3 regions of the Psychrobacillus sp. NPDC096389 genome follow, and region 3 is predicted to be linked to each of the others. Evidence: predicted binding sites of a transcription regulator. Region 3 holds the regulator's gene; each other region holds the start of a gene.
The links. The regulator Rex, encoded in region 3, represses fermentation and respiration genes when NADH is low (regulators of the CRP and FNR family bind a similar motif). The targets are predictions, from matches to a motif close to TTGTGAAATATTTCACAA.

Region 1: the regulator Rex is predicted to act here: its motif matches at 1,860-1,877, upstream of ACIQ38_RS14845 (cytochrome c oxidase subunit 2A).
Region 2: the regulator Rex is predicted to act here: its motif matches at 2,084-2,101, upstream of ACIQ38_RS01955 (AtpZ/AtpI family protein).

The regions. Positions count from the first base shown of each region.
Region 1 is NZ_JBIWFB010000005.1:307,341-312,400, forward strand. Features, by position in the region: gene ACIQ38_RS14840 (chemotaxis protein CheX) at 1,247-1,699, shown strand; gene ACIQ38_RS14845 (cytochrome c oxidase subunit 2A) at 1,940-2,062, shown strand; gene ACIQ38_RS14850 (cupredoxin domain-containing protein) at 2,083-2,559, shown strand; gene ACIQ38_RS14855 (b(o/a)3-type cytochrome-c oxidase subunit 1) at 2,561-4,228, shown strand; gene ACIQ38_RS14860 (CsxC family protein) at 4,303-5,046, opposite strand.
Region 2 is NZ_JBIWFB010000001.1:392,620-397,679, forward strand. Features, by position in the region: gene glyA (serine hydroxymethyltransferase) at 1-847, shown strand, start outside; gene upp (uracil phosphoribosyltransferase) at 1,344-1,973, shown strand; gene ACIQ38_RS01955 (AtpZ/AtpI family protein) at 2,246-2,464, shown strand; gene ACIQ38_RS01960 (ATP synthase subunit I) at 2,471-2,842, shown strand; gene atpB (F0F1 ATP synthase subunit A) at 2,872-3,582, shown strand; gene atpE (F0F1 ATP synthase subunit C) at 3,646-3,870, shown strand; gene atpF (F0F1 ATP synthase subunit B) at 4,000-4,521, shown strand; gene ACIQ38_RS01980 (F0F1 ATP synthase subunit delta) at 4,518-5,054, shown strand.
Region 3 is NZ_JBIWFB010000008.1:80,814-85,873, reverse strand. Features, by position in the region: gene groES (co-chaperone GroES) at 1-225, opposite strand, end outside; gene ACIQ38_RS17800 (CPBP family intramembrane glutamic endopeptidase) at 411-1,124, shown strand; gene ACIQ38_RS17795 (redox-sensing transcriptional repressor Rex) at 1,363-2,007, opposite strand; gene ACIQ38_RS17790 (ABC-F family ATP-binding cassette domain-containing protein) at 2,139-4,073, shown strand; gene tsaD (tRNA (adenosine(37)-N6)-threonylcarbamoyltransferase complex transferase subunit TsaD) at 4,499-5,060, opposite strand, start outside.

The sequences.
Region 1 (5,060 bases), on a different contig from region 3:
CTAATTCTAAATGTAGATATAACTTATTTTCAATTCTAAAACCAAATTTCTCCTAAAAATGGACTTGCTGACTATAATGGACTTCCTCTGTAGTCATAATTGTCCTAACACATCTTTTGCATCTCTTTGTTTCAGCAGCTAATCCCTCTTCCATAAAACCTTTAATTAAGTATGAATAAAAAAAGCAATCAACTTTTATTACATAATCCTTGCTTCCTTGATAGAACGGATAGTCCTATAAAAATATAAGTTGTCTAAGTAATCCATGGTCTATAACAAAGCACGCATTAGTTTAATAAGAATGCCCCGTTTCTATTGTTTTTGAGACACACGTTCTCTTTGTCCCAAAGGTTTAATATAAATGTAGTTTTAATTTATTTATCTTCTATTTCAAATTATTGATTTAATATAAAGCCACTTCCCCATTTAAGTAATACAAAGTCTTATGGGCATGAAAATGTGAAAAAAGATTTACGCTAAGTAGTGGAGGACTAAGGAAAGAGTATTTTCAGAAGTATTTTTAATAGTAAAAGAGCAACCTCTTAAAGACGTTGCTCTACTTGCCTAAAGTACCTATTAGTACAATAAGTTCAACAAAGAGAACATTCATCCAGAATCAACATATTTATATACCTCGTTAAATCTCTCAAACCCTTTATTAGGTTCAAAAACAACTTTTTCTTCATTTATTCCTTCTTACTTGCCATAGTTTCAGTCGTTTTTGTGTTAACCCTCCTTTGAACAATCCATGGTATTTTAAATACGATACTTCACAATCTGATTCGATAATAAGTATCTTCTTGGATTATGACCTAAAAAAACTGAAAGCAATTTCGACTTACATCGTGTTTGTCTACAGTCTGACCAAAATCAATTTGAGGCGGATTTTTAAGTATAGATTTTATATCATCTACTTGTTGAATAGCTGTTTCTTTTGTTGTGGGAGATTTAGCAAAACTAACTGACGTTCTGCTATTTTCATGATGGGGTACATTTAATATAAATAAAAAATTTATTTCGGTTGTGGCTCAATAGAACGTAATACATAGGCTGTTATTCCAGCAAATATTAAAACAGTAGTACTAATAAATATAGCTAGCATAAAGATCATCCTCTCAAATGCTTTTGAAATTCATTCTCATTTACACAATAACACATTAATTCACTATATTCTACATTTTTCTATTCTTTTTTACTAAGGTTCATGTTAAAATTGAACTATCTTTACGATTAGGAGGGGAAAAAAATGAGTGCTTCGAAGCATATACAAACAATATTAAATGGAACTATACAATCGTTAAAATCTGTTATCCCTCTTTCAATGGATATAAAGTCCCCTTCGCTAATGGTACAACCTTTTGAACAAAAAGAAATGGGCGTACTTATAGGTATTATTGGTGATATTAAAGGTAGAATTATAATAGATTCAACTTCTAATTGCTTCTCCCAAGTTGGAGCGACGATGTTCGGAATGCCTTTAGAAGGCGAAATGCTAGAATCGTTCACTGGGGAACTTGGTAATATGGTTGCTGGAAATTTATGTACTTCCGTCGCGGCAAATGGTGTGGAAATTGATATTACCCCCCCTACTGTCATTGTTGGAACTACAAGATTATTCGGATTTCAACATGCATTTAAATTACCAGTAGAAATTGCCGAAGTTGGTGATTTAACAATCATTTTAACAATTGATGAATAGTAATGAATGAAGAAGAGCTTTCTGAAAAGAAAGTTCTTTTTTTGTCGAAAAAACAAATAACTGAATATTCGATTTTATTTGGTTATTAATATAAATTTCGGGTATACGAAATAATAGAACTCTGCAATCTTCACACTTAATTCACATAATCCCTCCATATGTGTGATTTTTATCACATCTTCTATTTAAAAATGTATTTATGATATAACTATACAAAACAAATATTGGGAGGTGCAAAAAATGTCGAAAAAACGGGAGAAAGAGCCTGATTTAAAAGGTACGCTTTATTCAGTCGGTTTTCTCGGAATTTTTATATTAGTTACATGGTTCATGGCATTTTACTTATTTATTGATCGATTTTAATTTATTGGAGGTTTGAAGCTATGCATATTCATAAATATGAAAAATGGTGGCTCACATTTGGAATTGGCTCGCTCGTTTTATTTTTAGTGATTGTTGGGTTTAGTGCATTCCATTACGGTTCCCATCCACCTAGTGCAAAAGTGTATGTAGATCCTGAACGGGTTGATGAAATTGCACCATTTAATAATCCAGGTGTTCATAAAGTAGAGGGAAAAGATTGGGACTATGAAGTTGTGTTTGTCGCATCTGCTTTCTATTATAATCCACCTGAAATTGAAGTTCCGCTTGGCTCTAAAGTTAAGTTTATTGCAACGACGAAAGATGTAGTACATGGTTTCCAAGCAGCAGGAACAAATATTAACATGATTTTAGAGCCCGGTTATGTATCGGAATATGTGACAACAGTTGATAAAGCAGGAGAATATTTAATATTATGTAACGAGTATTGCGGAATTGGGCATTCGTCCATGATGTCTATGCTAAAGGTGGTAGAGTAATATGACAACTATAGCTGAAAAAACAAAAGATTTAATACAAGTAGATAAAAGAGATGGCAAACTAGCACTAGCACACGTTTATGTGGCCTTTATCGCCCTAGCAATAGGAGGACTTTGTGGCCTTTTACAAACTTTAGTACGTTCTGGAACATTTACCCTTCCTTGGGGAATTGGCTATTATCAGATTTTAACGATTCATGGAGTACTTTTAGGTCTTATTTTAACAACATATTTCATATTTGGTTTTCAAATTGCTGTAGTAAGTAGAACATCTGGTACATTAACAGATAAACAACGCTTACTTGGTTGGATTGGTTTTTGGACTATGACAATCGGTACTACTGCATCGTCTATTATGATTTTACTGAACGAAGCTTCTGTATTATATACATTTTATGCACCATTACAAGCACACTGGATTTTCTATGTTGGCTTAGCATTAGTAATTGTCGGGTCTTGGATTGGTGGATTAGGACTCATTTTGAAATATGTGGAGTGGCGTAAAGCAAATCCAGGTCAGCCGAGTCCATTACTAACTTTTATGGTTGTCGTGAACTTAGCTATGTGGATTATTTGTTCACTAGGAGTAGCTGTAGAAGTATTATTCCAACTAATACCATGGTCTCTAGGTTGGGTAGATAAAGTGGATGTATTGCTTTCTCGTACCTTGTTCTGGTATTTCGGTCATCCCTTAGTTTACTTCTGGTTATTACCAGCATATATGGTTTGGTACGCGGTTATTCCAAAAATTATAGGCGGGAAAATCTTCTCTGATTCTCTTGCTAGATTATCATTTATGTTGTTCCTACTGTTCTCTATTCCTGTAGGATTCCATCACCAATTAACAGAACCTGGAATTAGTTCTTTTTGGAAGTTCTTACAAGTCGTATTGACATTGATGGTTGTTATTCCTTCCCTACTAACTGCGTTCTCGATGTTTGCGACATTTGAAATCCGTGGTCGTGCACTAGGAGGAAAAGGTGTTCTAGGTTGGTTCAAAAAATTGCCATGGGGAGATGCTCGTTTCTTTGCACCTTTTGTCGGCATGGTAGCCTTTATACCTGCCGGTGCTGGTGGAATTATTAACGCCTCTCACCAAATGAACCAGTTAATACACAATACCATTTGGGTAACGGGACATTTCCATTTAACGGTTGCAACTACTGTATTGTTAACATTCTTTGGTGCGGCATATTGGTTAATCCCTCATTTGACTGGTAGAGTCATGACGAAGCAAATGAACAGATTGGCTATTATTCAAACGATTGTCTGGACTTTCGGTATGTCCATTATGTCAGGAGCGATGCATATTGTTGGGCTATTCGGTGCACCAAGACGTTCAGACTTCTCTACTTACGGAGGATCTGCACAAGCTGCTGAATGGATTCCTTATCAAATAGCGCAAGCAGTTGGCGGTACTATCCTATTCATCGGGATCATTTTAATCCTTTATATAGTAGCGAATTTGATTTGGTTTGCTCCAAAGGGAGAAACAGAATTTCCAGTTGCAGAAGTCTCGGAGCATGCAGAAAAAACACCAATGGCACTTGAAAATTGGAAAATTTGGCTAACAATCTGTATTGCATTAATCTTGTTTGCATATACAGTTCCTGTTATCGAAATAATTCAAAATGCACCTCCGGGGTCTATTGGATATAAATTGTGGTAAATACTAAAACGCTTGGTTTTCACCAAGCGTTTTTTCATGTTCATCCAATTGCTAGAGTTAGTTGTGGAATGGTATTATCCCCCGCCTAAAGCATTCACTCTTACTTGTCGTACTTGTAATACTTTTAGTGTAAGATCCACTACAATTTTCTCACGTAGCGTACTAAATGATTCTCCTACACCTGTTGGGCATGGTGAAAAATCAAGCTCAAAGAATTCTGCATTTACTAATTCGCAATATGGCTGCTCATTATAATAAACATTATTTTCGAAAAAGAATTTGTCCAAACGTGGCGTATGACCGTTTTTCGGATTAATATAACGGGATCTACTTTCTGAAGAAGAGCCTATGATTGGATAAACGAAAAAGTCGTCAGCTGTTAATTCTGTAAAACCAGAAAACGGGACAGTAGCAATTCGATCACGAATGACCCCATTACAATTCGAAGTAGCATATTCAATATCCTTTCGGATAAATCCTTCTACAAACAATTTTGCTTTTGTTACAGTACGAACTGAACCATGACATGTTTCTTTTCCAAAACGCACGGGAACAAGTTTACATTGCGTGATAAAAGCATCTTTAAACACTCTTTTAATTTCACTTGCAGGTGGATTAAGTGGAATATTCGCTTCTACTACGATTTGAAGGGTATTTTCTGCTAATACAACAGGAATTTTAATGATTGGATTAAGATTCGATGGAACTAAACAAGGTCTTGCTTCTTCATCATCTAGAGGTGTTAATGTCACTGCATCAACCGGACATGGGGCAATAATTGGGTACTCTCCATTACTTGTAAAATTTTGTTCACTCATTAAAATCACCTCCT
Region 2 (5,060 bases), on a different contig from region 3:
CTTCAGTGGAATCCAATACAACTTTATCGAGTACGGCGTAGATAAAGAAAATGAAACAATCGACTATGAAGAAGTTCGTGCAATTGCATTAGAACATAAACCAAAAATGATCGTTGCTGGAGCAAGTGCTTACTCACGTACAATTGACTTCGCTAAATTCCGTGAAATTGCAGATGAAATTGGTGCTTACCTATTTGTGGATATGGCGCATATTGCAGGTTTAGTTGCTGCAGGTCTTCATCCAAACCCAGTACCACATGCACATTTCGTTACGTCCACTACTCATAAAACGTTGCGTGGACCACGTGGTGGATTGATATTAACTACGGAAGAATTCGCAAAGAAAATTGACAAAACAATTTTCCCAGGAATTCAAGGTGGACCGTTAATGCATGTTATCGCTGCAAAAGCAGTTGCATTCGGGGAAGCACAACAACCCGAATTCAAGGAATACCAAGCACAAGTGATCGCTAACGCTAAAACACTAGCTGATAGTTTAGTAGCAGAAGGTCTTCGTATCGTATCTGGTGGTACGGACAACCACGTAATGCTTGTAGACGTTTCAGCGATCAATCTAACAGGTAAAGTGGCTGAACATGTATTAGACGAAGTTGGCATTACAGTGAATAAAAATACAATACCATACGAAACACAAAGTCCATTTATCACTTCTGGCGTTCGACTAGGAACACCAGCAGTAACTTCACGTGGATTTAAAGAAGAAGAAATGAAAGAAATCGCTGCTATCATCGCAAAACTTCTGAAAAACCACGAAGATGCAGAAGTTATCCAAGAAGCAAAAGAACGCGTTGCAGCTCTAACGAATAAATTACCTTTGTATAGCTAATTAAAATTTGAAAGTAAGCTACCTTCTGATAAATAGAAAGGTAGCTTATTTTTTTGCATCGCAAGTGAGATAGGGATAATGTATTGCAATCATTATCGTCCCTCTCCGAGTAAACTTGCTTTTGTGGGAATTAGTTGCTTCCACATGCAATTTAGTTGCCTTCGCTGCTGAATTGATTGCTTTCAGTTCAGATTTAGTTGCTTTCAATGCCCAGTTAGTTGCTCTAAGCCATTTACTGGATCCTTGCGATTGAATAACTGGAGAAAATTTATCTTGTTAGCGAATTCTCACTGCTGGCGGTGATGACTCATCTCTTGCCCGGCGGACCCCAATCGAACTATATAATTTCGGTTCCGCGGTCAAGGAATTCTTTTTTACAAACCAATGTCACTCCTGGAATAGACGCAATATTAAAACATGCTATTAGTAGTATGTTTCCTGCATTATTTGTTATAATTAATAGAATTTCAAATAAAACCACGAAGGAGATAAAAATATGCCGAAAGTATTCGTATTTGATCACCCACTTATTCAACACAAACTCACATATATCCGTAACATTGAGACGGGAACAAAAGAATTCCGTGAACTGGTGGATGAAGTGGCTACACTAATGGCCTTTGAAATCACACGTGATTTGCCATTAGAAGAAACAGAAGTGGAAACGCCAGTACAAGTAACTAAATCTAAAGTGTTAGCTGGAAAGAAAATTGGAATCGTACCAATACTACGTGCCGGAATTGGGATGGTAGACGGTATTTTAAAATTAATTCCCGCAGCAAAAGTTGGACATGTTGGACTATACAGAGATCCAAAAACGTTACAACCTGTCGAATATTACGTGAAACTTCCAGCAGATGTAGCAGAACGTGACTTCATTCTAGTGGATCCAATGCTTGCAACTGGGGGATCTGCAATAGAGGCAGTTAATTCTCTTAAAACCCGTGGTGCAACGAGCATTAAGTTTATGTGTTTAATTGCAGCTCCAGAAGGTGTAGAAGCATTACAAAAAGCGCATCCAGATGTAGATATTTATATCGCTGCGTTAGATGAAAAGTTAAATGATCATGGTTATATCGTACCAGGATTAGGTGACGCTGGTGACCGATTATTCGGTACGAAATAATAACCTATTCTTTAATAGATGAAAATAAAAACATAAAAATGAGCATTTGACAAGTAAAGAATAATTTATTTCTTCTTAAATTTGTCAATATGATGTCAAAAAAAATCTATTTGTGAAGTTTCTCACTAATACCAATTGACATCAAATTGCCCCTATTGTATGCTTACAAAGGATATAAATGATAGGGGTTTCATGCTCGAAACACCTGTCGTATCAACTTTCTACTAGATTCACAGTTTTTACTTTACCAAGGAAAACGTGGGGATTCTTTTATGCGTCAAACAAGGCGTCCGTTACAAGGGATAGCATTATATTCTGCGATTCTCTCACAGCTTGTAGGTTCTATATTAATAGGTATATTCACAGGAATGTGGATCGATAAAACATATGGAACCACTCCACTTTTTTTAGTAATATGCTTACTACTAGGTCTTATGGCCGGTATATTAGCGCTTCTTACTACCATTCGAAAATATGATTCAGGAGACTAAAGAATAATGCTAGAAATGCAACGTATTTTTACGAAGCAGAAGAAATACATATTTTTTTTGCTCGCAGTATATGCGCTTGGTTGGGGCTTCACCCCATATTCGACAATTTTTGCAGGCTTAGCAATAGGTTCATTATTTGGTCTGTATAATTTCTGGATTCTAACCCGTAGAATGGAGAAATTTGATCGTGTGTTATCTGGTGAAAAAGGACGAGCAGGTTTAGGTACAGCATTCCGATTTGCATCAGGAATTGCAGCCGTAGCAATTGCACTTGCCCTTCCAGAATATATTCATCTTATTAGCACAGTTATCGGTTTAATGATTCCCTATGTTCTGCTTATTGTAGAACGTATTATGTTTCATGCAAGAAATCAATAATGAGTATGTGAAAGAGAGGTGAATGAATCGTGGAACATAAAAATCCAGAATTTGTGTTTCTTGGGATGCACGGTAACTGGTCCAACATTTTAATGCTTGCAGTTACTACACTCATCGTATTTTTGATCGCATACATAGCGACAAGAAACTTGAAACTGAAGCCAACTGGTATGCAAAACTTCATGGAGTGGATTATGGACTTTGTGAAAGGCATTATTAAAAGTAACTTCGACTGGCAAACTGGTGGACGATTCCATATTCTTGGAATTACATTAATCATGTTTATTGCTGTAGCGAACGTTCTAGGTCTTCCGTTTTCCATTTCGTATGACGGAGTACTCTGGTGGAAATCCCCAACAGCAGATCCAACAGTAACAATGACATTAGCAGTTATGATTCTTCTATTAACGCACTATTATGGTATTAAAATGAAGGGATTATCGGAATATGGAAAAGACTTTTTAAAACCGCTTCCATTCCTATTACCTTTAAAAATTATTGAAGAATTCGCAAACACGTTGACACTCGGTCTTCGTCTTTACGGAAACATCTATGCAGGGGAAGTTCTACTAGGACTACTTGCAGGTTTAGCAACATCAAGCATTTTCGGCTTTGTTGGAGCAATTCTTCCAGCAATGGCATGGCAAGGTTTCTCTCTATTTATAGGTGGAATCCAAGCGTTCATTTTCGTCATGTTAACGATGGTTTATATGTCGCACAAAGTGTCGACAGACCATTAATATAACTGCTTAAATTTTAAGCAGAAATAAAAACAAACAACATTCCAAGGAGGAAATTAAACAATGGTAGGTTCAGTTGGTCTTTTAGCAGCAGCTATAGCAATCGGTTTAGGTGCACTTGGTGCAGGTATTGGTAACGGATTAATCGTTTCAAAAACAGTAGAAGGTATCGCTCGTCAACCAGAAGCACGTGGAGCTTTACAAACAGTTATGTTCATCGGGGTAGCTTTAGTTGAGGCGATTCCAATCATCGCAGCAGTTATCGCATTCATCGTATTAAACAAATAATAAACATAGACAAGTATATAATGGCGGAAACTTATCCGCCATTCTCTTTATGAATTAGAAAACAATAATGAAATATTTACATTATAAAAGCAAGATCTCTTAATAGCGTTTGAAAGGAGTGAAACAATCGTGTCTTTTGATTACCTTATCCTTGGTGCTAGTGGTGCCGGGTTAAACATTTGGGATATCATCGCTACACTATTCTTCTTCTTATTACTTATGGCTCTTTTGAAGAAAGTAGCATGGGGTCCACTTATGGGGATTATGACTCAACGTGAAGAGTTGATCGCAAGTGAAATCGAAGCAGCTGAAAACAGCCGCCAGGAATCACAGCGTTTACTTGAAGAACAACGTGACTTACTAAAAGAAGCACGTACGGAAGCATTAGCGATTGTCGAAAATGCGAAGAAGCAAGGAGAAGCATCTCGTGAAGAAATTATCACGACTGCACGATCTGAAGCTGCGCGTTTGAAAGAATCTGCTATCCGTGAAATCGATACAGAAAAAGAAAGAGCGATTGCAGCAGTACGACAAGAAGTAGTTTCACTTTCTGTACTTGCAGCGTCGAAAGTTCTTGAAAAAGAAGTTTCGGAAGAAGATAATCGTGCGCTAATCGAGGCAACGATTGCGAAGGCAGGCGAAGTTAATTGAGTAATTCAACTGCAGCAAAACGATACGCAATCGCTTTATTCGAACTAGCACAACAAAAAAACGAACTTCCATCTGTAGAAAATGATTTACGTGAACTGAAACTTGTTTGGAACGGCAACAAAGACGTGAAGACATTATTCACTTCTCCAAAGCTGTCACTAGATAAGAAAAAAGCTTTAATCCGTGACATTTTCAAAGATGCTAATCCAATTGTCATCAATACACTTCTTGTGTTGATCGATAAGAAAAGATTAGGCGAAGTATCAGACATTATTACTGAATTTATGGCACTTTCCAATGCAGCACAAGGTATTGCAGACGCGAAAGTATATACAACTCGTGAGTTAACAGAAGAAGAGCGTGGAAACGTTTCAAATGTATTCGCGAAAAATGTTGGAAAACATTCTTTACGTATTCAAAACATTGTAGATCCATCTATCATTGGTGGAATGCGTGTTCAAATCGGAAACCGCATTTACGACAGCAGTCTTAGCACGAAGCTAGATCGTTTAAAACGTAATTTGATCGGTTAATATTAT
Region 3 (5,060 bases):
TTTTACTTCTGTACCTGCATATTTAGAGAAGATAATGCGGTCTCCTTCTTTTACGTCCAATTCTACACGAGTGCCGTTATCAAGTACTCGTCCAGAACTTACAGCAACAACTTTCCCTTCCTGTGGTTTCTCTTTAGCAGAGTCTGGAAGAACGATGCCGAATGCTGTTTTTTCTTCTACTTCGATTAATTCGATTACGATACGATCACCTAATGGTCTTAACAAGTGAAACAACCTCCCTAAATTTGTCGAATTTTATATTATTAGCACTCTTACTCTTTGAGTGCTAACACACTTATAATAATAATTAATAACAGAACATTTTGCAAGTAAGAAGGCTAACTTTTTCTTTTATCTCTTTTTTCCTTTACAATAAAGAAGATTGTTAATATAGAGAGGAATTATTTTAAATGAAACAACAAAAAACTGGACTTTATATTTTAATTACCTACTGCGTGATGCAACTTTCAGGAGCAGTTTTTGTACCCCTCTTTTATAAATTAATCCAAACGATGGAAGTAAAAGATCCAGAGCTTACCACTTACGGTTGGTGGGTATTTATCAGCATGGGGATTGCCACCCTCGTTACACTGCTCATTATTCGTAAAGATAATACATTTTTGCGTCCATTAAAAGGACAGCAAGCTACTTTAGGTGGGGTAATTGGCTTTGGAATACTTGGATTTTTCCTTGTTTTTTTTGGTCAAATTATTGCTGCGAATTTGGAGCAAGCTTTTGGAATAGAAGCAGGGTCCGCAAATACAGAGCAATTTATTGAGATTGCGCATAGTGTCCCTTTTGCCATTTTTTCTATCGTTATTTTCGCTCCTATATTAGAAGAATTGATTTTCCGTCGTATCATTTTCGGTTCTTTATTACCTAAAACGAACTTTTTTGTGGCGGCGCTTGTTAGTGCAATTGCTTTTGCAGTCATACACTTCGAGTTCACGCACATCCTACTATATGCCGTGTCTGGGTTTATATTCGCTTTTATTTATTACAAAACAAAACGCATTACAGCATCGATTATTTCCCATATGTTACTGAATGGTTTTGTAGTACTTGTTCAGTTTTACGGCGAAACGATCCAAAAGTTTCTAGAAACCTATTCACAAATGCCATAATGAAGAGCAGCTCATACATGTGTGAGCTGCTCTTCATCATTGTGCGGAGTCTATGTTTTGTTAAAGCGCGGATATCGCTTCCTTATGCTCGGTTACACTGACTTTATGCTCGCATACCTCTTCTCTTTGCTCGGAGGACTTTTCATTGCGCGGCTACCACTTCGTTATGCTCGGATACCCCCTCCCTTTTACAAAAAACACCATAGATAAAAGCCTTCCAACAGTCGGAAGGCTTTTTTCATTCTTCAGTATGTTCATTTCGTATTAAGTAAATTAGCGTTTGCACTTCGACAGACAAATCGATCGTATGCACGCGAATTGTATCTGGTACCGCTAACCTTACCGGCGTAAAGTTTAAAATGCCTTTAATTTCTGTTTTCGCCAAACGATCGGCAACTTCTTGTGCAGAGCGACTTGGAACAGTAACAATTACCAATTCAATGCCGTACTCTGCAAGTTTCGTTTCCATCACACTTGGATGAAAAACGGGAATATCACTTTTCATCATTCCTTCTACTGGTGCCTTCGTGTCAAATGCAACAACAATTTTTGTATTATGATTCTTCTGAAAATTATATTTAAGAAATGCAGTTCCTAAGCTACCTACCCCAACTAATGCCACATGAGCAGCTTCGTCTTGGTCTAGCGTTTTTCGAAAAAATTCTAGAAGCGTTGGAACATCATAACCATATCCTTTTTTTCCAAGTGCGCCAAAATGAGAGAAATCTCTTCTGATTGTAGCGGAATCTATTTTCATCGCTTCACTTAGCTCTTGGGAAGAAACTCGTTTATGTCCCGCATTATGAAAGCTTTGTAAAAATCTATAATATAACGGAAGTCTTTTCGTTGTTGCTTGAGGAATTCTTGGAAGTTCAGGTTTCATAAAAAACCCTCCTATTTCTTTGGTACAAATCGTTATTATATTACTAGACATTTCCTTCCTTGTAAAGCTAGGGCGTTGCAACGTTCGTCCCTATCTATTACACTAAGGAGAGAATTGAGGTGCGAATAATCGTGATTGTTTTACAAGTCAATCAAGTAACCAAATCCTTTAACGGAGAAGATATATTAACAAATGTAAAGTTAGAAGTACAAGACCGAGATCGTGTCGCACTCGTCGGACGAAATGGTGCTGGAAAGTCTACTTTACTTAAAATAATTGCCGGTGAAATGTCCTATGATTCCGGTGATATCATCATGCCAAAAACAGTTCGCCTTGGCTATTTAGAGCAACATGCTGGACTTGAATCGAAGCTATCCATATGGGATGAAATGAAATCTATTTTTAGTCATTTAATCGATTCCGAAAAAGAGCTACGTTCACTAGAAGCACAAATGGCTGATCCTTCTATTTATGAGGATACAGAAGCTTACGCACGCGTCACTGCAGCGTACGATGAATTACAACTTGCTTTCAATGAAGCTGGCGGTTATCGATTCGAATCAGATATCCGTTCCATTTTACATGGTATGCAGTTTTTCCCAGAAGATTATGATAAGCCCGTACAAGCATTATCTGGTGGGCAAAAAACGAGACTGGCACTTGCAAAAATGTTACTTAGCAAACCAGACTTACTCATCCTAGATGAGCCAACAAACCATTTAGATATCCAAACACTTAGCTTTTTAGAAAATTATTTAAAAAACTATAATGGAGCCGTTTTAATCGTTTCCCATGATCGATACTTTTTAGACCAAGTCGTGAACTTTGTATATGAAGTTTCTCGACATAACGTGACTAGATATGTTGGGAATTATAGCGCTTATTTAGATGAAAAAGCGAAAAACTATGAGCTCGATAAAAAGAAATATGAAAAACAACAAGAGGAAAAAGCTAAATTAGAAGACTTTGTGAGCAAAAATCTAGCACGTGCTTCTACCACAAAAATGGCGCAGTCTAGACGAAAAGTGCTTGAAAAAACAGACTGGATGGATGCCCCAGATGGCGACGAAAAATCTGCTACTTTTGGATTTACGATCGATCGACCAAGTGGAAATGATGTATTACGACTTGAGGAAGTTTCTGTAGGATATCCAAATAAAACAGTCTCATCGAATATTTCATTTTCCGTATATAAGCAAGATCGTATTGCACTTGTTGGCCCAAATGGTGTTGGAAAATCTACTCTACTAAAAACATTGATGAAACAATTGAATAGTAATGCTGGGAAAATCCAATACGGGACAAACGTTCAATTTGGTTACTATGACCAAGAACAAGCCGCACTCACTGGCAATAAAACCGCCTTGCAAGAACTATGGGATGAATGGCCACTGATGAATGAAAGAGATGTCCGGACTGTGTTAGGACGCTTTCTATTTAGTGGAGATGATGTACAAAAAACAATTGCTACGTTATCTGGTGGAGAGAAAGCAAGACTTGCATTAGCCAAATTAATGCTGCTAAAAGCAAATACACTTGTACTTGATGAACCTACCAACCATTTAGATTTAGATAGTAAAGAAGTACTTGAAAATGCATTACTCGATTTTCCAGGTACTATAATTTTTGTATCACATGACCGGTACTTTATTAACCGAATTGCAACCAAAGTGATTGAGTTGTCTAGCGATCAAGCGACCCTTTTCTTAGGAGATTACGATTACTACTTGGAAAAGAAAGAGGAATTAGAAGAGCTTGCAGAAGAAAATGCCGTTATTGAGAAAACGGTTGTTGTGAAGGCAAACACATCTACCATTGATAAAGAAGCCAAAAAGAAGGAACGTCAATTACGTCGTCAGTTGGAAGAGCTAGAAGCTCAAATGCCGACAGTGGATTCTGACATAGCTTCTATAGAAGAGAAGCTTTGTGATCCAGCAATATTCCAAGACCATGAAGCAGTACAAAAATTGCAATTAGAACTGGATGCATTAAAAGAAACACAAGATTCATTGTCAAATGAATGGCTGGAGCTACAAGAATTATTAGAAGAAATAGCTTCAAACTAAAGGGATTCCTATACGGGAATCTTTTTCTTTTTTCTGGGAAGAAATTGTTTTTCATGCTTAGCTAATGTTATATCGCATTCATCTCTTCGTTCCTCTCGTTCAGCCATTTATCGCAAAATCTAATGTCGAATTTCGTCTATATATGTTGGTCAAGTACTTTTTTTCTCGATTTCATTTTCCACAATTTTATTCACATGAAAAAACTAGTAATACCAACATATCAACAGACTTATACACATTATCCACAGATTTCAAACTATACTATCCACATAGTTGTGTGTAAATGAGACACAATATATAGAAAATACAAAACTTATGCACATCTTATCCCCAAACTGTGCATAAGTACGAATGTTCTCTATTGACAAGTTGAATAATACCTGTTAAAAAATCCCCTTTTCTTGTCGAAGAAAAGGGGATTTGCGTTAGTTCCAACTATTTAATTCCATTCCAGGTCGACCATTCATCGACATATCACTTGTTTTTCCTGCAGAAAATTTGGAATTTCCTGCAGCAGCAATCATTGCTGCATTATCTGTACATAATGAAATCGAGGGCACGTAAAATGGAATATCCTCTTTTTCAAATGTTTCTTCTAAAGATTTACGGAGCCCTTTATTTGCAGCAACCCCACCTGCGGCGATTACTTGTTTCACGTTAAATTGTCGTGCTGCTCTTAACGTTTTGGTCGTCAATACTTCAATCACACTTGCCTGAAAACCTGCTGCTAAATGATTAGGATTAATCTCTTCGCCGCGTTGCTCTGCATTATGTTGATAGTTAATCACTGCAGATTTCAGACCACTGAAGCTAAAGTCGTAAGATCCTTCTTCTAACCACGCTCTAGGAAAAGGCACAGCTCCATCACTTTCATTTGCAAGTCGGTCAATATGTGGACCACCCGGATACGGCAAGTTTAATACTCGAGCTACCTTATCATACGCTTCACCGGCAGCGTCGTCCCGTGTTTCTCCGATTAGTTCGAAT